DNA from 2 places in the Fructobacillus sp. ChS1-6f1-1-27 genome. Region 2 is predicted to be linked to the other one. Evidence: a T-box and tRNA genes for the amino acid it is inferred to sense, from the RefSeq annotation. Region 2 holds a T-box; the other holds one or more tRNA genes.
What was found. A T-box is a leader RNA that pairs with one kind of tRNA and senses whether it is charged. The one in region 2 lies ahead of leuS (leucine--tRNA ligase), so its partner is inferred to be a tRNA-Leu.
Positions count from the first base shown of each region.

Region 1: it has a tRNA-Leu gene. The T-box ahead of leuS (leucine--tRNA ligase) is inferred to sense a tRNA for this amino acid. The anticodon was not compared.

Region 1 covers NZ_JCAOER010000021.1:44-5,855, forward strand. Annotated here, with positions in the region: gene AC5162_RS06305 (gamma-glutamyl-gamma-aminobutyrate hydrolase family protein) at 52-780, opposite strand; gene AC5162_RS06310 (glycosyltransferase family 2 protein) at 915-2,192, opposite strand; gene AC5162_RS06315 (hypothetical protein) at 2,189-2,746, opposite strand; tRNA gene AC5162_RS06320 (tRNA-Thr) at 2,943-3,015, opposite strand; tRNA gene AC5162_RS06325 (tRNA-Leu) at 3,086-3,167, opposite strand; gene AC5162_RS06330 (DUF5067 domain-containing protein) at 3,468-4,028, shown strand; gene AC5162_RS06335 (GIY-YIG nuclease family protein) at 4,085-5,674, shown strand; gene AC5162_RS06340 (NINE protein) at 5,678-5,812, shown strand, end outside.
Region 2 covers NZ_JCAOER010000005.1:17,420-25,070, reverse strand. Annotated here, with positions in the region: gene tuf (elongation factor Tu) at 1-1,124, shown strand, start outside; gene AC5162_RS03730 (hypothetical protein) at 1,266-1,391, opposite strand; gene AC5162_RS03725 (SAM-dependent methyltransferase) at 1,465-1,992, opposite strand; T-box leader at 2,053-2,262, shown strand; gene leuS (leucine--tRNA ligase) at 2,312-4,744, shown strand; gene AC5162_RS03715 (putative polysaccharide biosynthesis protein) at 4,832-6,907, shown strand; gene AC5162_RS03710 (YitT family protein) at 7,072-7,651, shown strand, end outside.

The DNA.
Region 1 (5,812 bases), on a different contig from region 2:
AATATTTACTTTAGTTTTTGGGGTATACGTCATCTAGTTAGAACCTAAAAATCACTTATTTTTAACCTTATTAAAGAAGTCCACAAACAACTTCTCCTGGTCTTCGTGGTCCTGCCAGAAAGTTTCTGGGTGCCACTGGACGCCAAGGACTGATTGGTCGTCATTTTCAAAGGCTTCCACCACACCGTCATTGGCCTGAGCGGTGACATGTAAGTTGGCCGCTAAGTCTTTGACTGCCTGGTGGTGCTTGGTATTAACGAAGGGGTGCAAGCCAACTGAATGTTCAACAAAGCTGCCCTTTTCCACATCAACATAGTGGGCCGGGAAAGCGCTGTCCATTGGCTGAGTATGCTGAAGTGGCGCCTGACCACTAGCTTTTTCATACTGACTGTTTAAGTCTTGGTAGAGCGTACCACCAAAGGCAACGTTAATAATTTGCACGCCACGGCAAATGCCAAGAACTGGCTTACGCTGAGAAACCGCTTCTTTAATCACCGCCAGTTCAAATTCATCCCGGGGTTCGTAAACCGAACCCAAGTGTGGGTGTGGGTCTTCATGATAGAATTTAGGTGAGACATCGACCCCGCCAGAAATAATAATCCCGTCAACCACATCAACGAGGTCCTTAGCCATCTTTGCCGGTACAATTGGCAAAATCACCGGTGTCACACCATGCTTAATCAACACGTCCGTCAATTTTTTCTGGACATAGTGGGCCTGTTGCAACCGGGTTGTCACCGTTGGTTGCATGTTCGCATCCGCCGTAATTCCAATTTTCATAAACAATTCCCCCGTAGGTGTATATTAGTCTGATTATAAGGTTTGCAGGGTGAAGATGCAAAAAAGTCCACCGCCTGCCAGCGATGGACAAAAGGAAGTAACCCTTCCTTACTTTCAACTTTATTATAGCAAATTTATCCAGCTCGTTTCGGACTAACCCAAACACCAGAACCATGACCCATGATTGTTCGAATAGCGGGTAGCATAGTAACTACAATCGTTATCGGATTTAATATCCAATAATACATTAAATAAAAAGGTGCAAATCCCAGATACTTTAACTTGTTGCCATTGTGGTCCATGAAAAGTGCTAATGAAATTTGAATAAAGCCAACAGTCAATTGGAAACAAACAAAAATCATCGCCATTGTCACTGTTTGATAGAAAGCAGACCAATTTTCTAGCCAAAAATAACGAACAATTGTATAAGTCAAACCAAACGTACTAATGCATAAAAAGAACGCCCAGATAATACTCAAAGTTTGATCAAAGAAAATCAGCAGCAAACCATAATTTTTCAGTGGATGACGAAGTAGTTTCAAACTATTGGTCAGCCAAACCTCAGTGCCACCCTGCGCCCAACGCTTCCGCTGCTTATACAAATCAGAAATACTTTCCGGTACCTCCATAAAGAAAGTAATCGCTGGCGCAAAAATCGAAATCCAACCATTCATTTGATGGTCCCAAGCCATGCTAATATCCTCGGTTGCCCGGTCTTGGCGAAAGAGACCAACATCAATCAAAGCTGTCTTCCGATAGAAAGTGTTAGCCCCACTATATGCATAAATTTTACCTGAAATAGCAGACTGACTTTTTTTAATCATGCTGACAATACTAGCAAATTCAACAGTTTGAGACTTTGCTAGTATCTTAGTTTTATTCAAAACATCCGCATTCGCGGTGATGGCCCCAATTCGGTTGGCGTACGGCTTTGATAAGTAAGTAATATAACGTAGCAGTGCATCGCGAGAGGGCAAAATATCCGCATCATTCGTTAAAATAAATTCACCGTTAGTAAAACCAATTCCAATATTTAATGCATGAGCTTTCCCATTATTGGCTTCTAAATCAATAATCCGTAAACGGTCATATTTTTTTGATAACTCAATCAAAATCGGCATTGTGCTATCAGTTGATCCATCATTGATTACAATCACCTCATAATTAAGGTAATTTAATTCCGTTAATAAATAAACAATCGTCTTACGAATAACTTTTTCTTCATTATGCGCCGCAACCATGATTGAAATAAAAGGGTCAGCCGTGGTGGGTACTCGAATCCACCGCCTTTGCTTATTACGATAAGCAAATTTGTAAATAATATTTCCAACAATACGTGAAAAAGAACCAATCAAGGGGTATGCAGATAGAAACAAGAACAAAAAGCTGAAAACAGAATTATGCAAAATCATTGTATGGTCCTGTCCTGAAGTAAATTAATAATTTGATACTTAGTGAAATTATCCCCAGCGTTTACATTTATAATTTGATCATGTTTTATATCAAATTGAGAACCAAATTTTTCCCGGAAGAATTCATCATATTTTTCTCGCCGAACATTCTGCTTTTTATCTATAGAAATAGGCCGAGATAATCGGTGATTCACCATATAGGCCGCAAATAAGTGATGAAAAATAAATACAGCGATAATCCCAATAAAAAATGTACTGAGGCTTGTCATATTTTGCTGAACTTCCGCCACTAATCTAGCGTGAAATTGATTTTTAGAATCAAAAATGTTTGTAACACTAAATATCCAAATAAACGGAATAAAAAAGGATAACCAGCAGATTGCAGTCCACAGTCGCTGATAAAGACGTACCTTGCCCTTAACATTGGCGAAATAATCGTCCGTCCCTATCACAAATGAGTGTATATCTTTGTCATTTTGTTTAGAAAGTTTCATAATATTACCTAACCAAAATAATTTTATCCCAAATTTATTTCTAAAATATTTATTTTTCATTCTCCATAGGTTACGAAATAAAATCTTTTGTTTTATAAAACATTCACTATCGAAATCGATACGGCTATCAAAGCCGATATCGACGATAAAAAAAAGAAAATATCACTCCAATAAAGAAGGTCTTCAAAAAAATACGGATAATAAAAACAAAAAAGCTATACCAACACTTTCCAGCGTTGGTATAGCTTTTTAAATATGCCGACTAGCGGACTCAAACCGCTGACCCCCTCATTACTAGTGAGATGCTCTATCAACTGAGCTAAGTCGGCAAAATTAATACTTAAATAGTATAGCAAATCCTTAGGATTTGTACAACAGTATTTTAGAAAAAATACTGAATACGGATGACAGGAATCGAACCTGCACGGATTTCTCCACTGGAACCTAAATCCAGCGCGTCTGCCAGTTCCGCCACATCCGCATGGGCTTTGTTACTGTTTTAAGCAACCATTTAATAATACTGGATTTTGTGGGTACCGTCAAGCAAAATTTTAGGAATTATTGGCAAATATATTTTCTAAAAAACGGTAGTAAATTATAACCTTTTGTTATAAAATGTACAAGTGCTGTTTGGATTTTGTTTATGAATAGAAAATACTGTTTTTTATTCAAATTAGCAATTTTCTAGTATGAAATTAATTGATTTTTTCAAAGCTAGATACAATAACGAAAATTCAAATTATAAAAAGGTACTATGAAGTGGAGAATACTAGGGAGAGACATGGAGAGAGAAGTGAATAAGAAGTTTTACAACTACGTTTGGTTCTGGGTGATGTTAATCATCACCCTACTATCAACTAGTTTTTCTGTCTATTTATATTATAATCACGGCGAATTACCCACATTAAATAAGACAAAAGTAAATTCAAGTGACTGGTCTTTCAAAGGCAACACTTTTTACGCCGGCAAATTGAATACAACTTGGACCAAAGGCGAAATTATTGATGGAATGGACAATAAAAAATTATTTGTTCTGCACGGTAATATGAAAAATGTATCAAAAGAGCAGGCTGATGCATCGGCTATGTACGCTGTCGTACACGCTTATCAAAAAACGGACAGTCAAAATAAGCAACTTGAACCCGGAACCCCGGCATTGAATGATGATTTTAGTGTGCCCTATCAAACTGAAAGCGATAACTTAAATCAAAATGTGCTACCAGGAAAAACAGTTCCTGTCGTTGTTGAATTCTACTTAGAAAACAACAATCCAATCAAAGTTACATTTGAAGATTCCAACTTTAAAGAGTTAGGTAGCAAATCATTCAACATCAAAGTATAAAAAGCTCAAATCAAATTACATTTTCTCAAACAATTTTTTATTAAGTAGGAGTATTTATGTTTAACCGCCCCGACAAAAAGAAGAACGAACTCGATGCATTGAACTCGGAACTAAAATCTAAGAAGGAAAAACTGCACAACACACTGGTTGCCATCAAGCAAAACCAAGTTGCCCTATCAGATTCAGATAAATTTCGAATCCAACAAGCAAAGCTCGCCAAGGAGGCTGAACTAAAACAAGTTATCGATAAAAAAGGCGATGAAATCAACGCGTTGGATTTGCAGTTAAAATCAAAAAAAGACGAGTTACAGGAAACAATCATTGCTCTCAAAGAAAACGAAGCTGAATTAACCGAGGCAGAAAAATCACAAATTCAACAGGCCAAGGTTGCTAAAGAAGCTGAATTGCAAAAAGTAATCGACAAGAAAAACGAAGAACTACAAAGAGCCATCGAAGCTAAGGACCAAGAACTTCAACAACTTATCGAGGATCGAAATAAAGAATTGGCGAACCAAGCCAAGTCCAAAGAGCAAGAAATTTCCAAACTCGATCAAATTTTAGCAACTGTTAATACTAAGTTGACCGACGCTCAACAACAGCTAGGAAATTTTGAAAATGACATTACTGTTGGGTTTTACGAGCCCACCTATGAGTTTGCTGATAGCTTAACTTTCAAATACGAGCTAACTCGTATTATCGAAAAAGAAAAGCAATTAGTAAAAGAACAAAAGGCAACTTACGTGGTCAAAGAAATCACTTTTGATGGGTCAGCATCTAAAGGAAAGGCAATGCAGAAAAAATCTGCTCAAGCACTCATTCGGGCTTTCAACGGTGAAGCAACTGGAATCATCAACAAGGTTAATGCCAATAATTATGAAAAAAAGGCAGAAATGCTTTCTAAAAGCGCTACAAAGTTAAGTGATTTATTTGAAAAATCAATCTTTGTTCGTTTAGACAGTGCTTACGTTGACCTAAAGCTCCAAGAACTACGTCTTTCTGTTGAATACGCCCTGAAGAAGCAAGCTGAAAAAGAAAAACTTCGAGCAGAACGACAGCAAGAAAAAGAAGAAAAGCAACTCCAACTTGAAATTGAACGTGAGAAGCGAAACCTTAATAAAGAACGCTCCCAATTCAACAATGCTTTGACAAAGCTTGTCGATCAGGAACAAACCGAAGAAAATGTTCAACAAGTTGAAGAATTAAAGAAAAAGATTAACGAACTTGACGAACAAGAAAAAGGTTTGGACTACCGAATTGAAAACGCTAAGGCAGGCTATGTCTACATCATTAGTAACGTTGGCTCCTTTGGAGAAAATGTTTACAAAATTGGTGTAACTCGTCGTCTTGAACCTAAAGATCGTATCGATGAACTCAGCTCAGCTTCCGTTCCTTTTAAGTTTGATATTCACGCACTTATTTTTTCTGAAAACGCTTTTGAACTGGAAAATGACCTTCATACCCACTTTGCCAGCGACAAAATTAACCATATCAACAAACGAAAAGAATACTTTAATACCAGCCTGAAAGAAATTAAGGATTATCTACAGTCAAATAAAAATATCACGATTGAATGGCATGACAAACCTGAAAATTCGGAATTTGTATTATCGCAACGATTCTACAACGCTTCTCCAAAAGAGGTATAAATCATGAAGAGTACAATAATCAATAAACATGTATTTGTTTGGGTTGGCGCTTTTCTTTTTGGTTCTCTCGGCTTGGACCGATTTATGCGAAGACAAGTCGGCCTAGGCATTTTGAAACTATTCATCGGTAGTTCCTTT
Region 2 (7,651 bases):
ATCACGGAAAGACTACTTTGACTGCTGCTATCTCAAAGGTATTGGCAGAAAAAGATGGTGGTCAAGCTACTGACTTCGCTGAAATCGATAACGCTCCTGAAGAAAAGGAACGTGGAATCACGATCAACACTTCACACATCGAATATGAAACTGACACTCGTCACTATGCTCACATCGATGCCCCAGGTCACGCTGATTACGTTAAGAACATGATCACTGGTGCCGCACAAATGGATGGTGCCATCTTGGTTGTTGCCGCAACTGATGGTCCTATGCCACAAACTCGTGAACACATCTTGCTTGCTCGTCAGGTTGGTGTTGAACACTTGGTTGTCTTCTTGAACAAGACTGACTTGGTTGATGATGAAGAATTGATCGACTTGGTTGAAATGGAAGTTCGTGAATTGTTGTCAGAATACGATTTCCCTGGCGATGACATTCCTGTTATCAAGGGATCAGCCTTGAAGGCTTTGGAAGGCGACGCCGACCAAGCTAAGGTTGTTTTGGAATTGATGGATGCTGTTGACTCATACATCCCAACTCCAGCACGTGAAGATGACAAGCCATTCTTGATGCCTGTCGAAGATGTATTTACGATCACTGGTCGTGGTACTGTTGCTTCTGGTCGTGTTGACCGTGGTGTTTTGACTACTGGTACTGAAGTTGAAATCGTTGGTTTGAAGGATGAAATCCAAAAGACCACTGTTACTGGAATCGAAATGTTCCGTAAGACTTTGGACGAAGCTCAAGCTGGTGACAACATCGGTGCTTTGCTCCGTGGTGTTGACCGTGACCAGATCGAACGTGGTCAAGTTTTGGCTGCTCCTGGTTCAATCAAGACTCACAAGAAGTTCAAGGCCGAAGTTTATGTCTTGACTAAGGACGAAGGTGGTCGTCACACACCATTCTTCACTAACTACCGTCCACAATTCTACTTCCACACCACTGATGTTACTGGTGTCGTAGAATTGCCAGCAGGTGTTGAAATGGTTATGCCTGGTGACCAAGTAACGTTCGACGTTGAATTGATCGCCCCAGTTGCCATTGAAATGGGATTGAAGTTTACTGTTCGTGAAGGTGGCCACACTGTTGGTGCCGGAACTGTTACTGAAATCGAAGGCTAATTCAATTAACTTTCAAAAAGTCCGCTTAGGTGGGCTTTTTTCTTTGCCTATTTTGGACAAATAAAAGTTTTTCTCGCACACAAAAAGAGCGTCTCCTAATCACAGGAAACGCTCTTTTTGAACAAAGATAAAAAATGGTGCTTATTTAATTTGACCCAAAGCTTTGGCCCTAGCGGTCTTTTCTTTTTCACTTTCCGTTTCGGGCAAGTTGATAATGTCTGCCAACGGATTGTTAAGTCGTTCTTCTTGGTCTACAATGCGTCCCATCTGAATGTCCTCCGTTTGTTCTTTTTTATATTATACCACGGCTGATTAAGGGAAGGTTAAAGGTCAAGTTTTCTTAGTCTTCTTGTGCTTGTCGTTCAAATAAGAGGGTGGTACCAGCCTTCGTTTGGTAACTAGCTTGGTCGATGTCATCATCCTCAACGTTTTGGACCAAAAAATCCACAGCCTTTGCCAAATTCACGATTAGAAGACCATTGACCTTTAAGTGGCTTAAGAGGACCTCAATTTGTCCTGTTAAGTCTTTTTGGTCTGGTTGGGCTTGGTCGGTATCGGCGCCATAGTCCAAAATGGCCAGGTCAAGCTTGGTAATCTTACCGATTTCTTGTAAGAGACTTGCTTGTGAAAGAGGACCGTTAATCACCGCTACCCGGTCTTGAAGACCAGCCATAAAGAGGGATGAGGCGGTGGCGTTAGCGGCCTCTTTTTGGTCGTGAAAACTTAGGACCTGACCAGTACTACCAACTCGACTAGCTAAGAACCGGGTATTCAATCCTTGGCCTGCAGCGCCATCGGCCACAAGGTCGCCGGTTTGGACTGTACTTTCCAAGGTGCTTTGGATGAATTGTCGGTTTGAAATTTGCATTTCTTACTCCACTTCTTTTTCTTCTTTCTAGTATAGCGGATTTATTGGGGCCTGTGCTATAATAAAGTTACTTTTCAACATTAGTAGCAATGGAAGAGCTTCAGAAAGTAGGCGGTGCTGCAAGCCTACCAACCAACATTGCGAACTCGGTTGGAGCACCTACCGGTGAAAGTTAGTAGTCGGTACGTTTAGCTGCGTTAAGGCTGGAACTAGGCTGGCTAATTTAGCTGGCAAAACGTAGGTGGTACCGCGGTAACAATCGCCCTATGTTAGGCTTTTTAAGTCTGACGTAGGGCTTTTTTATTTAGGGAGGAAGCAAATGGGATACGATCACCAAGGAATTGAAAAGAAGTGGCAGGGATTTTGGGACAAGGACCAGACCTTTAAGGCCGAAGATAAGTCGGACAAGGAAAAGTACTATGTCTTAGACATGTTCCCTTATCCATCTGGTCAGGGGTTGCACGTTGGCCACCCAGAAGGGTATACGGCCACTGATATTGTTTCACGGTACAAGCGGGCTCAAGGCTTTAACGTATTGCACCCAATGGGCTGGGATGCCTTTGGACTACCCGCTGAACAGTATGCTTTGAAGACTGGGAATAATCCAGCTACTTTTACGGACCAAAACATTCAAACCTTTAAGAACCAGGTTAAGTCCCTTGGCTTCTCATATGATTGGAACCGGGAAGTTAAGACGACAGACCCAAGTTATTACAAGTGGACCCAGTGGATCTTTGAAAAGCTCTATGAAATGGGCTTGGCTTACGAAGACGAAATCATGGTCAACTGGGCCCCTGATTTCCCAGGTGGTGGTTTGGTAGTTGCCAACGAAGAAGTGGTTAACGGTAAGACGGAACGTGGGGGTTACCCCGTTTACCGCAAGCCAATGAAGCAGTGGGTCTTGAAGATTACGGCCTATGCCGACCGCTTGATTGATGACTTAGATGACTTGGACTGGCCAGAAGCTATCAAAGAGCAGCAACGAAACTGGATTGGCCGGTCAATTGGTGCTTCAATCGTCTTTGACGTCGATGGTTCAGCTGATGAAAAAATTGAAGTTTTCTCAACCCGGGCTGACACGCTCTTCGGGGCTTCTTACTTGGTTTTGGCACCAGAACACGACCTGGTTGATAAGATCACCACAGCAGACCAAAAAGCTGCTGTAGCGGCGTACCAAGAAGAAATCGCTTCGAAGTCTGATTTGGAACGGACGGATTTGAACAAGGATAAGTCTGGAGTCTTCACTGGAGCATACGCTAAGAACCCTGTAAACGGTGACTTGGTCCCAATTTGGATTGCTGATTACGTCTTGGGTTCTTATGGAACTGGGGCTGTGATGGGTGTGCCTGCCCATGACCAACGCGATTATGACTTTGCCAAGAAGTTTGACCTGAAGATTACCCCTGTTATTGAAGGCGGTGATGTCGACAAGGAAGCTTATAGTGGCGAAGGGGTCCACATTAACTCTGGCTTCTTGGATGGCATGGACAAAAAAGAAGCCATCGACAAGATGATTGCCTGGTTGGAAGAACACGGCGCTGGTCAAAAGAAGGTCAACTACCGCTTGCGCGACTGGATTTTCTCTCGCCAACGCTATTGGGGTGAACCAATCCCTGTTATCCACTGGGAAGATGGTACTCAGACGTTAGTTCCCGAAAATGAGCTGCCACTCCGCCTGCCTGAATTGTCCCAAGAACAAATGAAGCCATCTGGAACGGGTGAGTCACCATTGGCCAACGCGACCGACTGGTTGGAAGTTACCCGTGAAGACGGCGTGAAGGGCCGTCGTGAAACCAACACAATGCCACAGTGGGCCGGCTCATCATGGTACTTCTTACGGTACTTAGACCCTCAAAACTCGGATGCCTTGGCGGCCGATGACAAGTTGGCTTACTGGAAGAACATCGACTTGTATGTTGGTGGGGCTGAACACGCAGTCTTGCACTTACTTTATGCCCGGTTCTGGAACAAGGTCTTGTACGACTTGGGCGTTGTGCATGAAAAAGAACCGTTCTACAAGTTGGTGAACCAAGGAATGATCCTTGGTGAAAACCATGAAAAGATGTCAAAGTCAAAGGGGAACGTTGTCAACCCCGATGATATCGTGAATGAGTACGGAGCTGATACTCTCCGGATTTATGAAATGTTCATGGGTCCTTTGACGCAAAACAAGCCTTGGTCTGAAGAAGGCGTGACCGGTTCACGGCGTTGGTTGGACCGCGTTTGGCGGTTGTTGGTCCAAGACGATGGTTCTTTGACGGACAAGTTAACCGACAAGACCGATGGGGACTTGAAGAAGGAATACAACCTAACAGTCAAGAAGGTGACGGAAGACTTGGAGAACTTGCACTTTAATACGGCAATTTCTTCTTTGATGGTCTTCGTTAATGACGCATATAAGGCAGAAGCTTTGCCACAGTCTTACATGGAAGGCTTTGTGCAAATGTTGGCACCGTTTGCGCCTCACTTGGCAGAAGAACTCTGGCAAAAATTGACGGGGTCAGCCCGGTCAATTGCCTATGTTGCTTGGCCAACTTATGATGAGAAGGCCTTGGTTGACGACAGCAAGGAAATCATTTTCCAAGTTAACGGTAAGGTTCGGTCAAAGCAGGTTTTGCCAACCGACGCCAGCCAAGATGACATGATTGCAGCTGCGAAGGCAGACGATAAGATTCAAAAGAATATCGAAGGGTTGGAAATCAAGAAGGTGATTGCCATTCCAGGTAAGTTCGTCAATATCGTTGCCAAGTAAGTTAAAAAATGGTATCTTGTGAATTAGCATTTTCAAGATTCATCCCGCCGTTAGGGCGGGGTACATATTATTAAAGGGGACATTGGGATGACCCAGGATCCAAAATTTAACGGCCGGCGAAGCGGCCAAAACGAAGAAAATGATGACCAGTATTTGAGTGCTGATGAACTGCTGGCTAAGTTGGAAGTCAACTTGCACCCACGGGGAAAACGTCGCAGGAAATCTTCCTTCTGGTCGAGAAAAAATGTAACCGACCAAGAAGAGGGACTAGAACCACGCCACCGCTCGAACCGGCAGAAACAGGGACAGGAAGAAGGTCGCCAGCCTTTTGCCGGAAACCAGAAACGTCACTTTGAAGACCAGCTGCAACAACCAACTTGGCCTGAAAGCAAAGACCAGCAAGCAGGTCAAACAGATTTCTTGGCAAACCAGGCTGCTGCTACCCTTGAACAAAGTGCTAGTGACCAACAGGCCCTGGAACAAACCCAGGGCGGTGGGAACAATGCACTGGTGAAGGGGTCTTTCTGGCTTTCACTTGGAAACATCGTTTCCCGTCTGTTAGGTGCCGCCTATGTCTTGCCTTGGTTGGCAATGCTTGGCGCAGCAGCTAACCAGGCTAACGCCTTGTTCTCACAAGGCTATAACATCTATGCCATCTTGCTTTCGATTGCGACCTTTGGCTTCCCATCGGCCATTTCGAAGGTAATGGCGCAGTTAATCGCCCAAAAAGACGAAAAGGGACTCTGGTCATTAACCAAGCAGTCATTGCAAATTGGGGTGGCCCTTGGCGTAGTTTTTGCGGCCTTGATGTACTTGGCCGCACCATTGCTATCCAATGGGAATGCCGAAGTTATCCCGGTCTTGCATTCCCTGGCACCAGCCGTCTTGGTTTTCCCAGCGATGTCAATGATTCGCGGAATCTTCCAAGGCCACCAATTGATGCACATTTCCGCTTTGTCGGATATTGTGGAACAAATTGGTCGGGTGGTTTACCTGTTAGTTGCCACGGTTATAGTCTTGCATGCCGACCCATCGAATTGGACGGGGGCAGTCGTCCAAGCGACCTTTGCCGCCTTTATCGGGGCTTTGTTCTCACTAGCAATCTTGGGTTATGGTTGGGTTCGCTACCAACGACTGATCCACCCTGTCGCTGGTGTGCCAAATGAACAAGCCACCTTGGCTCAAATGAGCCCATCAAATGCCGGCCGCACGCGGGCGCCACGCCGCCACCAAGCAGAGGGCATTCAAGAAGGCAACAAAGCCTTTGACATGGTCAAAAACATTTTAAAGGAGTCCTGGCCTTTTGTGATTATCGGGTCATCAACAAACCTATTCTTGTTTGTCGACCAGTACACCTTCTTCCCAGTGATGAAGGCTTTCTTCCACACCAGCATGGCTGACCTCCAGGTCCAATTCGCCCTGTTCTCGGCCAACCCGAATAAGTTGGTGATGATTGTGATTTCCTTTGCCACTAGTATTGCGGCGACGGCCTTGCCAATTTTGGCAGCCAAGAAGACTGCTGGAAACATGACCGAATTAAAGGACCAGTTGGTCTCAGTTCTGCGGTTGACCTCCTTGGTCTTGGTACCGTCAGCCTTGGGGATGTATGCGATTGCGGACCCACTCTACAAGTTCTTCTACCCAATTGACCATACGGCCAGAGCGGGCGTTTACTTGCTGCAGTTCTCAGCCGTTTTGACGGTGATTATGTCCTTCTTCATGCTCTTGGCCTTTGTTTTGCAGGCCCTGTCACATGGGAAAGAAGTGATGCGGGCCTTTGGATGGGGCCTACTCGTCAAAGTGCTTATCCAAGTGCCCTTGATTTTCTTGTTGCAGGGGATGGGGGCTTTGATTGCTACGGCCATTGGTCTTGGTTGGTCCTTGTACTTGATGCTCAAGTTCTTAAACGACCAGTACGGTGTTTCAGTTATGACGGTCAAAGACGACTTGCTAAAGATCTATGGGTCGTCTCTGGTGATGGCGGTGGGGGCCTTTCTCTTGGCTAGCTTCTCAGCCAAGTTCTTGGTGCCACTGGATGGCAAAATTGGAACCGGTTTAGCCACCTTCTTAGGGGTCTTTGGCGGTGTCGCTGTTTTGGCTGCCATGTACCGGTACTTCGGCTTGCTTTCAGCGGTCTTGTCCCGGGGTAAGAAGTCTAATTAAACTGAATCATTTAGCGAAATAAAGCGTTGCCAGCAGTCTTGCTGGGAACGCTTTTTGATTTGGTGAAATTTTCATTGAAAAATCGGTTGTTCAGACTGTTAAAAGCGCTTTTCTATGATATGATTGGCATTAGTGATAAATTTTATTGAAAGAGAGGGAAGGTCATGAAGTTTATGACGAAGTCTTTCCGTAAGGCTGTCTTGACAGTCATCATGTTCTGCTTGTCAGTGGCTTTGCAGGTTTTTGGGTTGAATTATTTCTTAATTCCAAATAGCATTTTTTCAGTTGGAATTAATGGAATTTCCCAACTGTTGTCGCTCTTTGTCATGGATTTTTTCCATATCAAGATTGCGACCGGGGTCTTCTTCTTAATCTTTAACATTCCAATTGGAATTTTTGGTTGGAAGATGATTGGTGGCAAGTTCACGATCCTGTCCTTTGTCAATGCGATGGTCGTGTCCGTTCTCTTGATTGTTGTCCCAGTTGAGCCGTTTACGACCCAGCCGCTGCTGGCAACCCTCTTTGGTGGGCTATTAGTGGGAGCTTCTGTCGGGCTGGCCTTCCGCTATGGTTTCTCAACTGGGGGCTTTGATATTATTGCCTTGGTTGTCCAAAAGCGGACAGGAAAGTCAATTGGGGCCTTTAATAACGCTGTTAACTTTGTCATCGTGATTATTGCTGGCTTCTTTATCGGTTGGCAAAACGCCTTGTACACCTTGATTGGCATCTACGCCACTGGTCGGG